Regions from separate parts of the Streptomyces sp. G45 genome, predicted to be linked through region 1. Evidence: riboswitches for the same ligand, from Rfam matches in the RefSeq annotation. Region 1 holds a riboswitch; each other region holds the start of a gene.
What was found. A riboswitch is a leader RNA that binds a small molecule or an ion and turns the genes downstream of it on or off. The one in region 1 is predicted to bind cyclic di-AMP.
Positions count from the first base shown of each region.

Region 1 (3,268 bases):
TGACCGCCGACGACAGGGGCCGGGTCGTCATCGTGGACCGCCCCGGCGCCGTGCAGACGCAGCTCCTCATCGGCCGCGTCGGCGCGGACCGGCACGCCCGCGTGTGGCCCGCCCAGGTCCTCGGCACGTACTGCCTGGGCGGCACCCTCACCTCGCGCCTCGACCGCGTCCTGCGCGAGGAGAAGGGGTACACATACGGGGTGCGCGCCTTCAGTCAGGTGCTGCGCTCCGCGCCGGACGGCTCCGGCAGCGCCATGCTCGCCATCAGCGGCTCCGTGGACACGCCCAACACGGGCCCGGCGCTCGACGACCTGTGGAAGGTGCTGCGCACCCTCGCCGCGGAGGGCCTCACGGACGCCGAGCGCGACGTCGCCGTGCAGAACCTGGTGGGCGTGGCCCCGCTGAAGTACGAGACGGCCGCGGCGGTCGCCGCCACCCTCGCCGACCAGGTCGAGCAGCACCTCCCGGACGACTTCCAGGCCCATTTGTACCGGCAGTTGGCCGAGACCGGCACCGTCGAGGCCACCGCGGCCGTCGTCAGCGCCTTCCCGAGCGACCGCCTGGTGACGGTCCTCGTGGGTGACGCGGCGCAGATCGCGGAGCCCGTGAAGGCGCTCGGCATCGGCGAGGTGACGGTCGTCACCGGCTGAGCGGCGGGCCCGCCGCCACGCGCATGGCCGGGCCCGCCGCCACGCGCATGGCCGGGCCCGCCACTGCGCGCATGGCCGGGCCCGCCACTGCGCGGGCCGACAGGCCCGCCGCCACCCCCGCCAAGCAGGTTCGGCACCGCCCGGACAAACCGGCACCAACACCGCGTAACTCAAGGGACCCCGGAGGCTCAAGAAGCCCCTGGGGTCCCTGCATGCCGCCATATGTCCGAATTGACAGGGAGGTTGGGTGTCTGCCGTGTGGCGTGCGCTACAAAAGCCGGGATCCGTTTGTCGATTGAAAGAAGAGCCGTTTAGCGTCGATCCGGCTGTCCGTCAGGCAGTACGCCGCGTCCGCGGCACCGGACAGTCATCGCCGAGTCCCCGTACGGCGCGAGCCAGGGGAGCCGGGGACCCAAGTCCCCTGGGGTGAATCGGACGCCTTGCCGCGCGGCGAGGAGCCCGTAGGAGACCTTCCTGCTCCGAACCCGTCAGCTAACCCGGTAGGCGAGAAGGAAGGAAAGGACCAGCCGCTTCATGGCGCTCATCCGCCCGACCGGCAAGCACCGCCGCCCGAGCCGCCTCACGCGCACCACGGCCAGCGCCGCCGGTGTCGCCGCGCTCACCACCACCGGCGTCATCTCGGGCCTCGCCGCTCCGGCGCTCGCCGCCGACGCGCCCGCCGACCACGCGACCACCGGCCTGACCCCGGCCATCTCCGTCGGCGACTCCCTGGCCAGCGAGATCGACACGCAGGCCGCCGTGCAGAAGCAGGCCGCCATCGACGCCGCGGCGCAGAAGCAGGCCGAGGAAGCGGCGCGCCAGAAGGCCGCCGAGCAGAAGCGCCGTGCGGAGGCCGCCGCGAAGGCCAAGGCGGAGGCCAAGGCGAAGAAGGAGCGCGAGGCCCGTGAGGCCCGCGAGGCCAAGGAGCGCGCCGCCCGCGACGCCGAGCGCAAGCGCCTGAACGCCTACGTGGCCCCGGTCAGCGGCTCGTACGTCTCCACCGCCTACAAGGCGGGCGGCGGCATGTGGTCCTCCGGCAGCCACACCGGCATCGACTTCCACGCCGCGTCCGGCACCTCGGTCAAGGCCGTCGGCGCGGGCACCGTCGTCGAGGCGGGCTGGGGCGGCGCCTACGGCAACAACGTCGTGATCAAGATGAACGACGGCACGTACACGCAGTACGGCCACCTGTCCTCCCTCAGCGTCACCGTCGGCCAGACCGTGACCCCCGGCCAGCAGATCGGCCTGTCCGGCTCCACCGGCAACTCCTCCGGCCCGCACCTCCACTTCGAGGCCCGCACCGGCGCCGACTACGGCTCGGACATCGACCCGATCGCGTACCTGCGCTCCCACGGCGTCAACGTCTGACCCGGCACGCGTCGCCCTCGACGCGACCTCACCGTACGAAAGCCGTACGAAAGCCCCGGCTCCCCGTGCCGGGGCTTTCGGCGTCACGGGACCGGAAGCCCGAAGTCCGAAGCGCAATCCCCCCCCGGGAGCCCAATGCCCGGGGCCGAGGCTCGTCCGGCCCGAGGCCCGACCGGCCCATACCCCGGGACCTGGGACCTGTGGCCAAAAGATATCCATGGAATCCGCGCACCGTCGGAAAACCCGGCCCCCTGCCATAGAGTCCGTAGAGCCCATAGAGCCCTTGGCATCCAAAGAGCCCTCGGGCATAAGGGGAATTGACGCGGAGGTCCGTCATGCGTATTCCCGCACACTCGGTGTGCACGGCCATCCGGGACGACATCGTCGCCGGTGTCTACGAACGCGGCACGCGCCTCACCGAAGAACTGCTGGCCCGACGCTACGGAGTCTCCCGCGTCCCCGTGCGCGAGGCCCTGCGCACCCTGGAGGCGGAGGGCTTCGTCGTCACGCGCAGGCACGCGGGCGCATGCGTCGCCGAGCCCACCGAGCAGGACGCCGCCGACCTCCTCGAGGTCCGCACGCTCCTGGAGCCGCTGGCCGCCGCCCGCGCCGCGCAGCGGCGCACGGACGCCCATCTGAAGGTGCTGCGCGGCCTCGTGCGGCTCGGCCAGGAGCGGGCCCGGCGCGGCGGCGGCGAGGAACTGCGCTCGCTCGACGCCTGGTTCCACGAGACGCTCGCCCAGGCCTCCGCGAGCCCGGGCCTGATCGCCCTGCTCACGCAGTTGCGCCACAAGATGGCGTGGATGTACGTGGAGCAGGTCCCGGCGGTGCCCGAGCGGACCTGGGCGGGGCACGCCGCGGTCGTCGACGCCGTCGCCCGCCGCGACATGGAGCGCGCGCGGGCGCTCACCACCCTGGACGCCGAGCGCGCGGCGTCCGCCTGCCGTCCCCGTATCGCGGGTACCGCGGGCCGCGCCGGACGTGTGAGGGATTCGCAACACGCCGTCAACAGAGTGGGCGTACGGAATTAACGGCGGCGCCGTACACAAGGAACGGGGAAAGGCGCGCCGCCGAGTTTCAGAGCGTGCGGGCGTCCAGTGCTTCCGGTATTCCCTTTCCGTGCCCGGCGCGTCTCGTCGTACCAGGTAATCCCGAATGATTTCCGGGCGCCCGGCGCCGCCGTGGCGCACTCGGGAAGACAGCCGTGGCGCACTCGGGAAGACATAAGCGCGGGCACGCCCTTGAAGAAC
Region 1 is NZ_JBMUZU010000001.1:2,508,367-2,511,634, reverse strand. It holds gene ACOBQU_RS09915 (M16 family metallopeptidase) at 1-650, shown strand, start outside; cyclic di-AMP (ydaO/yuaA leader) riboswitch at 1,012-1,171, shown strand; gene ACOBQU_RS09910 (M23 family metallopeptidase) at 1,185-2,018, shown strand; gene ACOBQU_RS09905 (GntR family transcriptional regulator) at 2,354-3,049, shown strand.

Region 2 (3,268 bases), 2.3 Mb from region 1:
TCGTCATCAACCGCGTCGTCCGCCGCGGCGACGCCCGGCTCGCCTCCGCCCGCTCCATCGCCGAGGCCGCCCAGCGCGCCGTGCTGCCCCAGCCGGAGGCCCGCATCGGCGGCCTGGACGTCGCCGCGCGCTACGAGGCCGCGCAGGCCGACGCGTTCATCGGCGGCGACCTGTACGCGGTGCAGGACACCGCGCACGGCGTCCGCGTCATCGTCGGCGACGTACGCGGCAAGGGCATGGGCGCGGTGGCGGCGGTCGCCGTCGTCATCGGCGCCTTCCGGGAGGCGGCCGAGCAGGAGGCCACCCTGGAGGCGGTCGCGCAGCGCCTGGAGCGGGCGCTCGCCCGGGAGGGCACACGGCGCGACGGCCTGGACGCCTTCGAGGGGTTCACCACCGCCGTGCTCGCCGAGATCCCGCGCGGCGACGGCGTCGTACGCGTCCTCAACCGCGGCCACCCCGAGCCGCTGGTGCTGCGCGACGACGGGCGGATGTGCGTCCTGGCGCCGTCCGAGCCCGCGCTGCCGCTCGGCATGGGCGAGCTGGGCGGCTGGCCCGACCGAGCCGACGAGACGGAGTTCCCGCCCGGCTCCACGCTGCTGCTGTACACCGACGGGCTCACCGAGGCACGCGACGCGCACGGCGTCTTCTACGACCCCGTGGCCCGGCTCGGCGGCCGGGTCTTCGCGGGCGACGACGCCCCCGAGGCGCTCGTCTCGACGCTCGTGGCGGAGGTCATCGCACACACCGGGGGCGGCGCCACGGACGATCTCGCGCTGCTCGCGGTACGGCGGCCCCGTCACAGCCCGTGACTGATCCACGCCCCTGTGCTCCGCACTTGACGGGGCGTCAGCCGCGTACGGAGATCGAGTCCGGCGCGCAGCGTCACGAGGGCGGCTCAACTCGCCCCGTTCCAGGCGCTGATGTCCCGTTGTGTTCGTGGCGTAAGCGTTAACGATCAACCGGAACGGCTTGGAATACGGCCCCGCTGTCTATTAACGTTCGATAACGCAGCGCGGTCGTCCCAGCCGTCACGAGAGACGGCTCCGTGCGCACACGCCTAATCCCGCAAGGGAGCCGGGGAACCACCATCTTGGGGTGAATCGGGCTCTTCTCGCGTACGCGGTCTACGTCCCCCGTAGGCCCCCGCGTCCGCGCGGCCTGCCCGTAGGAGACCTTCCTGCTCCGAACCCGTCAGCTAACCCGGTAGGCGAGAAGGAAGGAAAGGAGTGCGCCCCAGTGGCGTCCAACCGGCCTGCTCCGCAAGCGCTTCAGGTGCCGAACGACGACCCGGCCACCGCCGGTCCCGGTGACTACCCCGGCTTCGCCGACACCGCCCCCTACGCCGCCTACCCCGGGCCCGATCAGCCCTGGGAGGAGTGGAACCCCACCGCGGAGTCCGTCCGGCCGGTGCGCGGCAAGCACCGCATCCACAAGAAGGGCGGCGGCGGCCTCGCCCGCAGCTCCACCGTCCTCGGCGTCGGCGTCATCGCCGCCGTCGGCGCGGGCGGCATCGCCACGGCGCAGGGCGGCAAGCCGCCGGTCTCCATCTCGCTGCCGGACGTGGCGTCCGCCGCCGAGTCGCTGCCCGGCGTGGGCTCCCTGATATCCGACGACGCGCCGTCGGCGCCGGAGACGGCCGCCGCGGCCGCGCCCCTCAGCTCCGCGGGCGTCCCCGACGCCGACGCCCAGCGGGGCGGCACCGACGCCGGTGAGGCGCTGCGCGCCCGCATCCTCCAGCAGGCCGAGAACCAGCGGCACCAGGCCGACGACGCCCTGCGCCAGCAGGCCCAGGACGCCGCCGTGCAGAAGGCCGCCGAGCAGGCCAGGGCCCAGCAGGGCAAGGCGGAGGCCGCCGCCAAGGCCAAGGCCGCCGAGGAGAAGCGGAAGAAGGAGGAGGCGGCCCGCAAGAAGCGCGAGGCCGAGCGCCTCGCCAAGCTCGCCAAGAGCTACGCGCTGCCCACCTCGTCGTACACCCTCACCTCCCACTTCGGCGACTCCGGCACCATGTGGTCCTCCGGCCACCACACCGGCCTCGACTTCGCCGCCCCCGCGGGTACCCTCCTCAAGGCCGTCCACACCGGCACCATCAAGGAGGCGGGCCTCGCCGGTGCCTACGGCTACCGCACGGTCCTGGAGCTGGAGGACGGCACCGAGATCTGGTACTGCCACCAGTCCTCGATGAGCGTCAGCGTCGGCCAGAAGGTCACCACCGGCCAGGTCATCGGCCGCGTCGGCGCCACCGGCAACGTCACCGGCGCGCACCTCCACATGGAGGTCCACACGAGCGGCGGCGGCACCGTCGACCCCCTCGCGTGGCTGCGCGACAAGGGCCTCACCCCCTAAGGCCTCACCCTCTAAGGGCCTTCCGGCCCCCCAAGGGACTCCCGGCCCCCAAGGCCCTCCCAGGTTCCGGCGGCCCTGGCGACGACCCCCCGACGTCAGGGCCGTCGGTCACGCCCCCGCGCCCCGACACCCGCGCCGCCCTCCGCCCCGCCCCGCCCCGCTTCCCGCGCCGGACACCGGAATTCCGCTGTCCGCAAGGGCGTTGATCACCCGTATGACCACTCTTCGCCCACTGGGCCCGTCCGACCTCGAAGTCTTCCCCTCGCCCTCGGCGGCAACGTCTTCGGCTGGACCGCCGACCAGGCGGAGTCCTTCGCCGTGCTCGACGCCTACACGGCCGCGGGCGGCAACTTCGTCGACACCGCCGACGTCTACTCCGCCTGGGTGGACGGCAACCAGGGCGGCGAGTCCGAGACCATACTCGGCCGGTGGCTGGCCGCGCGCGGCAACCGCTCCGACGTCGTCATCGCCACCAAGGTCGGCGCCCACCCCGACCACAAGGGCCTCGCCGCGGCCACCATCAAGTCCGCGGCGGAGGAGTCCCTGCGCCGCCTCGGCACCGACTACATCGACCTGTACTACACGCACTACGACGACCCGTCCGTGCCCGTCGAGGAGGTCCTCACCGCCCTCGACGAACTGGTGCGCGCGGGCAAGGTGCGCGCCATCGCCGCGTCGAACATCACCGCCGAGCGCCTCCAGGAGTTCCTGGACTTCTCCGACCGCGAGGGCCTGGTGCGGTACGTGGCGATCCAGCCGCACTACAACCTGGTCTCGCGCGACACCTACGAGGGCCCGCTCCAGGAGATCGCCTCCCGCTCCGGGCTCGCCGCCGTCCCGTACTACGCGCTCGCCTCCGGCTTCCTCACCGGCAAGTACCGCCCGGGCACCCAGGTCGACAGCGCCCGCGCGGGCAAGGCCGGGG
Region 2 is NZ_JBMUZU010000001.1:4,854,952-4,858,219, forward strand. It holds gene ACOBQU_RS20330 (PP2C family protein-serine/threonine phosphatase) at 1-809, shown strand, start outside; cyclic di-AMP (ydaO/yuaA leader) riboswitch at 1,045-1,225, shown strand; gene ACOBQU_RS20335 (M23 family metallopeptidase) at 1,237-2,343, shown strand; partial or broken gene ACOBQU_RS20340 (aldo/keto reductase) at 2,558-3,268, shown strand, end outside.
Region 2: another riboswitch for cyclic di-AMP. It lies ahead of ACOBQU_RS20335 (M23 family metallopeptidase); the one in region 1 lies ahead of ACOBQU_RS09910 (M23 family metallopeptidase).

Region 3 (3,268 bases), 1.3 Mb from region 1:
GTACGTGAAGCGCGACGAGGAGAACCTCGACAAGAGCGGCAAGGCGATGTTCGGCGCGGTGGGCGCGCTCACGACGGCGAACATCTTCATCGCCGTCCTGTGGACCTGAGCGGACGGCCGCCGCGCGCGTGAGCGGGCCCGCACCCTGACAGGGGCGCGGGCCCGCCGTCGTATCGCCCTGCTCCCTGAGAAGGCGGGCCTCTCCGTAGGAGACGGGTCTCTTCGGAGACAGATCTCTACGGAGACGGGTCTCTACGGAGACGGGTCTCTACGGAGACGGGGCGCCGTCCGGCCGGAGGGTTACGCGGGGCGTGTCACGCTGTGGATCGGCATGGAGTAGATCGACTCGACGCGGACGTTCGCGCCGGGCTTCGGGGCGTGGATCATCTTGCCGTCGCCGATGTAGATCCCGACGTGGCTGATGTCGTCGTAGAAGAAGACCAGGTCGCCGCGCTTGGCGTTCGCCGCCGAGACCTTCGTGCCGACCTTCACCTGGTCCCAGGTGGTCCGCGGCAGCGAGATCCCCGCGGTCTTCCACGCGGCCTGGGTGAGCCCGGAGCAGTCGTAGGAGCCGGGCCCGGTGGCGCCCCACACATAGGGCTTGCCGATCTGCTGCTCGGCGAAGGCGATCACCTTCTCGGCCTTGGCGGCGTAACCGCTGTCCGTGCTGCCAGACCCGGAGCCGGACCCTGACCCTGTCCCTGAGCCGCCGTCCGAGCCGGACCCCGACCCTGACCCGGCCCCCGTCCCGGACCCCGACCCCGTACCGGAGTCCTGCTCCCGCTCCCGTTCGCGTTCCCGCTCGCGCCGCCGCTCCGCCTCCTCGGCCTTCCGCTCGCGCTCGGCCTCCGCCTGCTTGCGCGCGAGTTCGGCCGCCCTGCGCTGGGCCGCGGCCTCCTTCCGCTTCTCGATGGCGGCGAGCCGCGCCTTCTCCTCGGCGGTCAGCTTCGACAGGAGGCCGCGGGCCTCGCTCAGCTTGGTCTGGACGGTCCGCTTGCTCGTCCGCAGGTCGTCGCGGGAGTCCTGGAGCGACTTCAGGCTCTTGGCGGCCTTCGCGCGCTGCTTGGTCGCGGCGACGGTCTGCGTCTGGAAGTCGTCGACGGCCTTCTTCTGGCGGCTCGTGAGGCGGTCGGCGAGGTGGTTCTGGTCGAAGAACCCCTTCGGGTCGTCGGCGAGCATCATCGTGGCGGTCTCGGAGACGGTGCCGGTGCGGTACTGCGCGGCGGCGAAGGAGCCCAGCCGACGGCGGGCGTCGTTGAGGCGGTCGGTGCGGCGGGCCACGTCGTCCAGGAGGCGGTCGACCTTCTTGCGCTGCCGGTCGGTGCGCTCCTTGGCCGCGTTGTACCTCTGCGTGGCCGTGCCCGCCTGCCGGTAGAGGGCGTCGACCTTCCTCTGGACCTCTTCGAGGGACGGCTTGCCCGGCGCGGAGGGGGCGTGGGGGCGCGTGGGGGCGGACGGCGCGGCGTTCGCGCTCTGCGAGAGCAGGGCCACCGAGGTGAGGGCGGCCGTCGTGATGCCGAGGGCGGGGGTCGTGCGTATGCGGGCCGGGCGGCTGCGTGGCTTGCGGTGCGACGCCAAGGTCGGCGACTCCTTCCGTGGACCGCCTACCGGGTTAGCTGTCGGGTTCGGGCGGACGGATCGGAAGGCTGCCCTACCGTCCCGTACGGAGGTACGGGACCGATTCACCCCGGGATCGTGGTGGGTCCCCGGCTCCGGAAGCGTCACGTGACCGTGGCGTCACGCGGTGCGCCGGACTCGGCGGAGGCCGCGCGGTCCGGCGTGGTTCGCCGGTTGGGGGACGTGCGGCCCGCGGGGCACGCTAGCCAACTCCTGTGGCGCCGGGGAAGGTTGGTGTTCGATATGCCCGATACGTTTTCGTCGCGCTGCGGGGCCTGTGGCGCGACAGGGGGGCGCCATCGCATAGGGTGACCGCACGGTGACCGAGGGGAGTGGCCGGGGGCAGGGCGGGGTTGGCCGGAACCCGGGGCGGGTTGTCAGTGGGTCCGCCTAGACTCGGGAGGCGATGAGCAGCCTCTTTGACGACAGCTTCCTGGCGGACCTCACACCCCCACAGGGTGCCGAGGAGGAGCCCCCGCCGCCGCCCGAGGACAGCGCCCCGGAGACCGTTCCGGACGACCTGTTCGACGGGAAGTTCGACGCGCCCGTGGACCGGGACGCGTACTACCGGGACGGCGCCCCGCGCCCGGCGATCGACCCGGCCGCCCTCCTGGACGGGCTGAACGAGAACCAGCGCGCGGCCGTGGTGCACGCGGGCTCCCCGCTGCTCATCGTCGCGGGCGCGGGCTCCGGCAAGACCCGCGTCCTCACGCACCGCATCGCGTACCTGCTCGCCGAGCGCGGCGTGCACCCCGGCCAGATCCTCGCGATCACCTTCACGAACAAGGCCGCGGGCGAGATGAAGGAGCGCGTCGAGCAGCTCGTGGGCCCGCGGGCGAACGCGATGTGGGTGTCGACGTTCCACAGCGCGTGCGTGCGCATCCTGCGCCGCGAGTACAAGAAGCTGGGCTTCACGTCCTCGTTCTCGATCTACGACGCCGCGGACTCCAAGCGCCTGATGGCGCTGGTCTGCCGGGACCTCGACCTGGATCCGAAGAAGTTCCCGCCGAAGTCGTTCAGCGCCAAGATCTCCAACCTGAAGAACGAGCTGGTCGACGAGGAGGACTTCGCCGCCCAGGCCGCCGACGGCTTCGAGAAGACCCTCGCCCAGGCGTACGCGATGTACCAGTCGCGCCTCCGCGAGGCCAACGCCCTCGACTTCGACGACCTGATCATGACGACGGTCAACCTGCTGCGCGCCTTCCCGGACGTCGCCGAGCACTACCGCCGCCGCTTCCGCCACGTGATGGTCGACGAGTACCAGGACACCAACCACGCCCAGTACGCCCTCGTGCGCGAGCTGGTCGGCCCCTCCCGGCAGGACTCCGACGGCGAGGACGGCGGCGGGGGCGAAGGCGGTGGCGCAGGCGGGGCCGAGGGCCCGGCCGAGCTGTGCGTCGTCGGTGACGCCGACCAGTCGATCTACGCCTTCCGCGGCGCCACCATCCGCAACATCCTCCAGTTCGAGGAGGACTACCCGGACGCGACCACGATCCTCCTGGAGCAGAACTACCGCTCCACCCAGACGATCCTCAGCGCCGCCAACGCCGTCATCGAGCGCAACGAGTCCCGCCGCCCGAAGAACCTGTGGACCAACCAGGGCGCGGGCGCCCGCATCACCGGCTACGTCGCGGACACGGAGCACGACGAG
Region 3 is NZ_JBMUZU010000001.1:3,764,472-3,767,739, reverse strand. It holds gene ACOBQU_RS15230 (hypothetical protein) at 1-109, shown strand, start outside; gene ACOBQU_RS15225 (NlpC/P60 family protein) at 301-1,578, opposite strand; cyclic di-AMP (ydaO/yuaA leader) riboswitch at 1,587-1,731, opposite strand; gene pcrA (DNA helicase PcrA) at 2,024-3,268, shown strand, end outside.
Region 3: another riboswitch for cyclic di-AMP. It lies ahead of ACOBQU_RS15225 (NlpC/P60 family protein); the one in region 1 lies ahead of ACOBQU_RS09910 (M23 family metallopeptidase).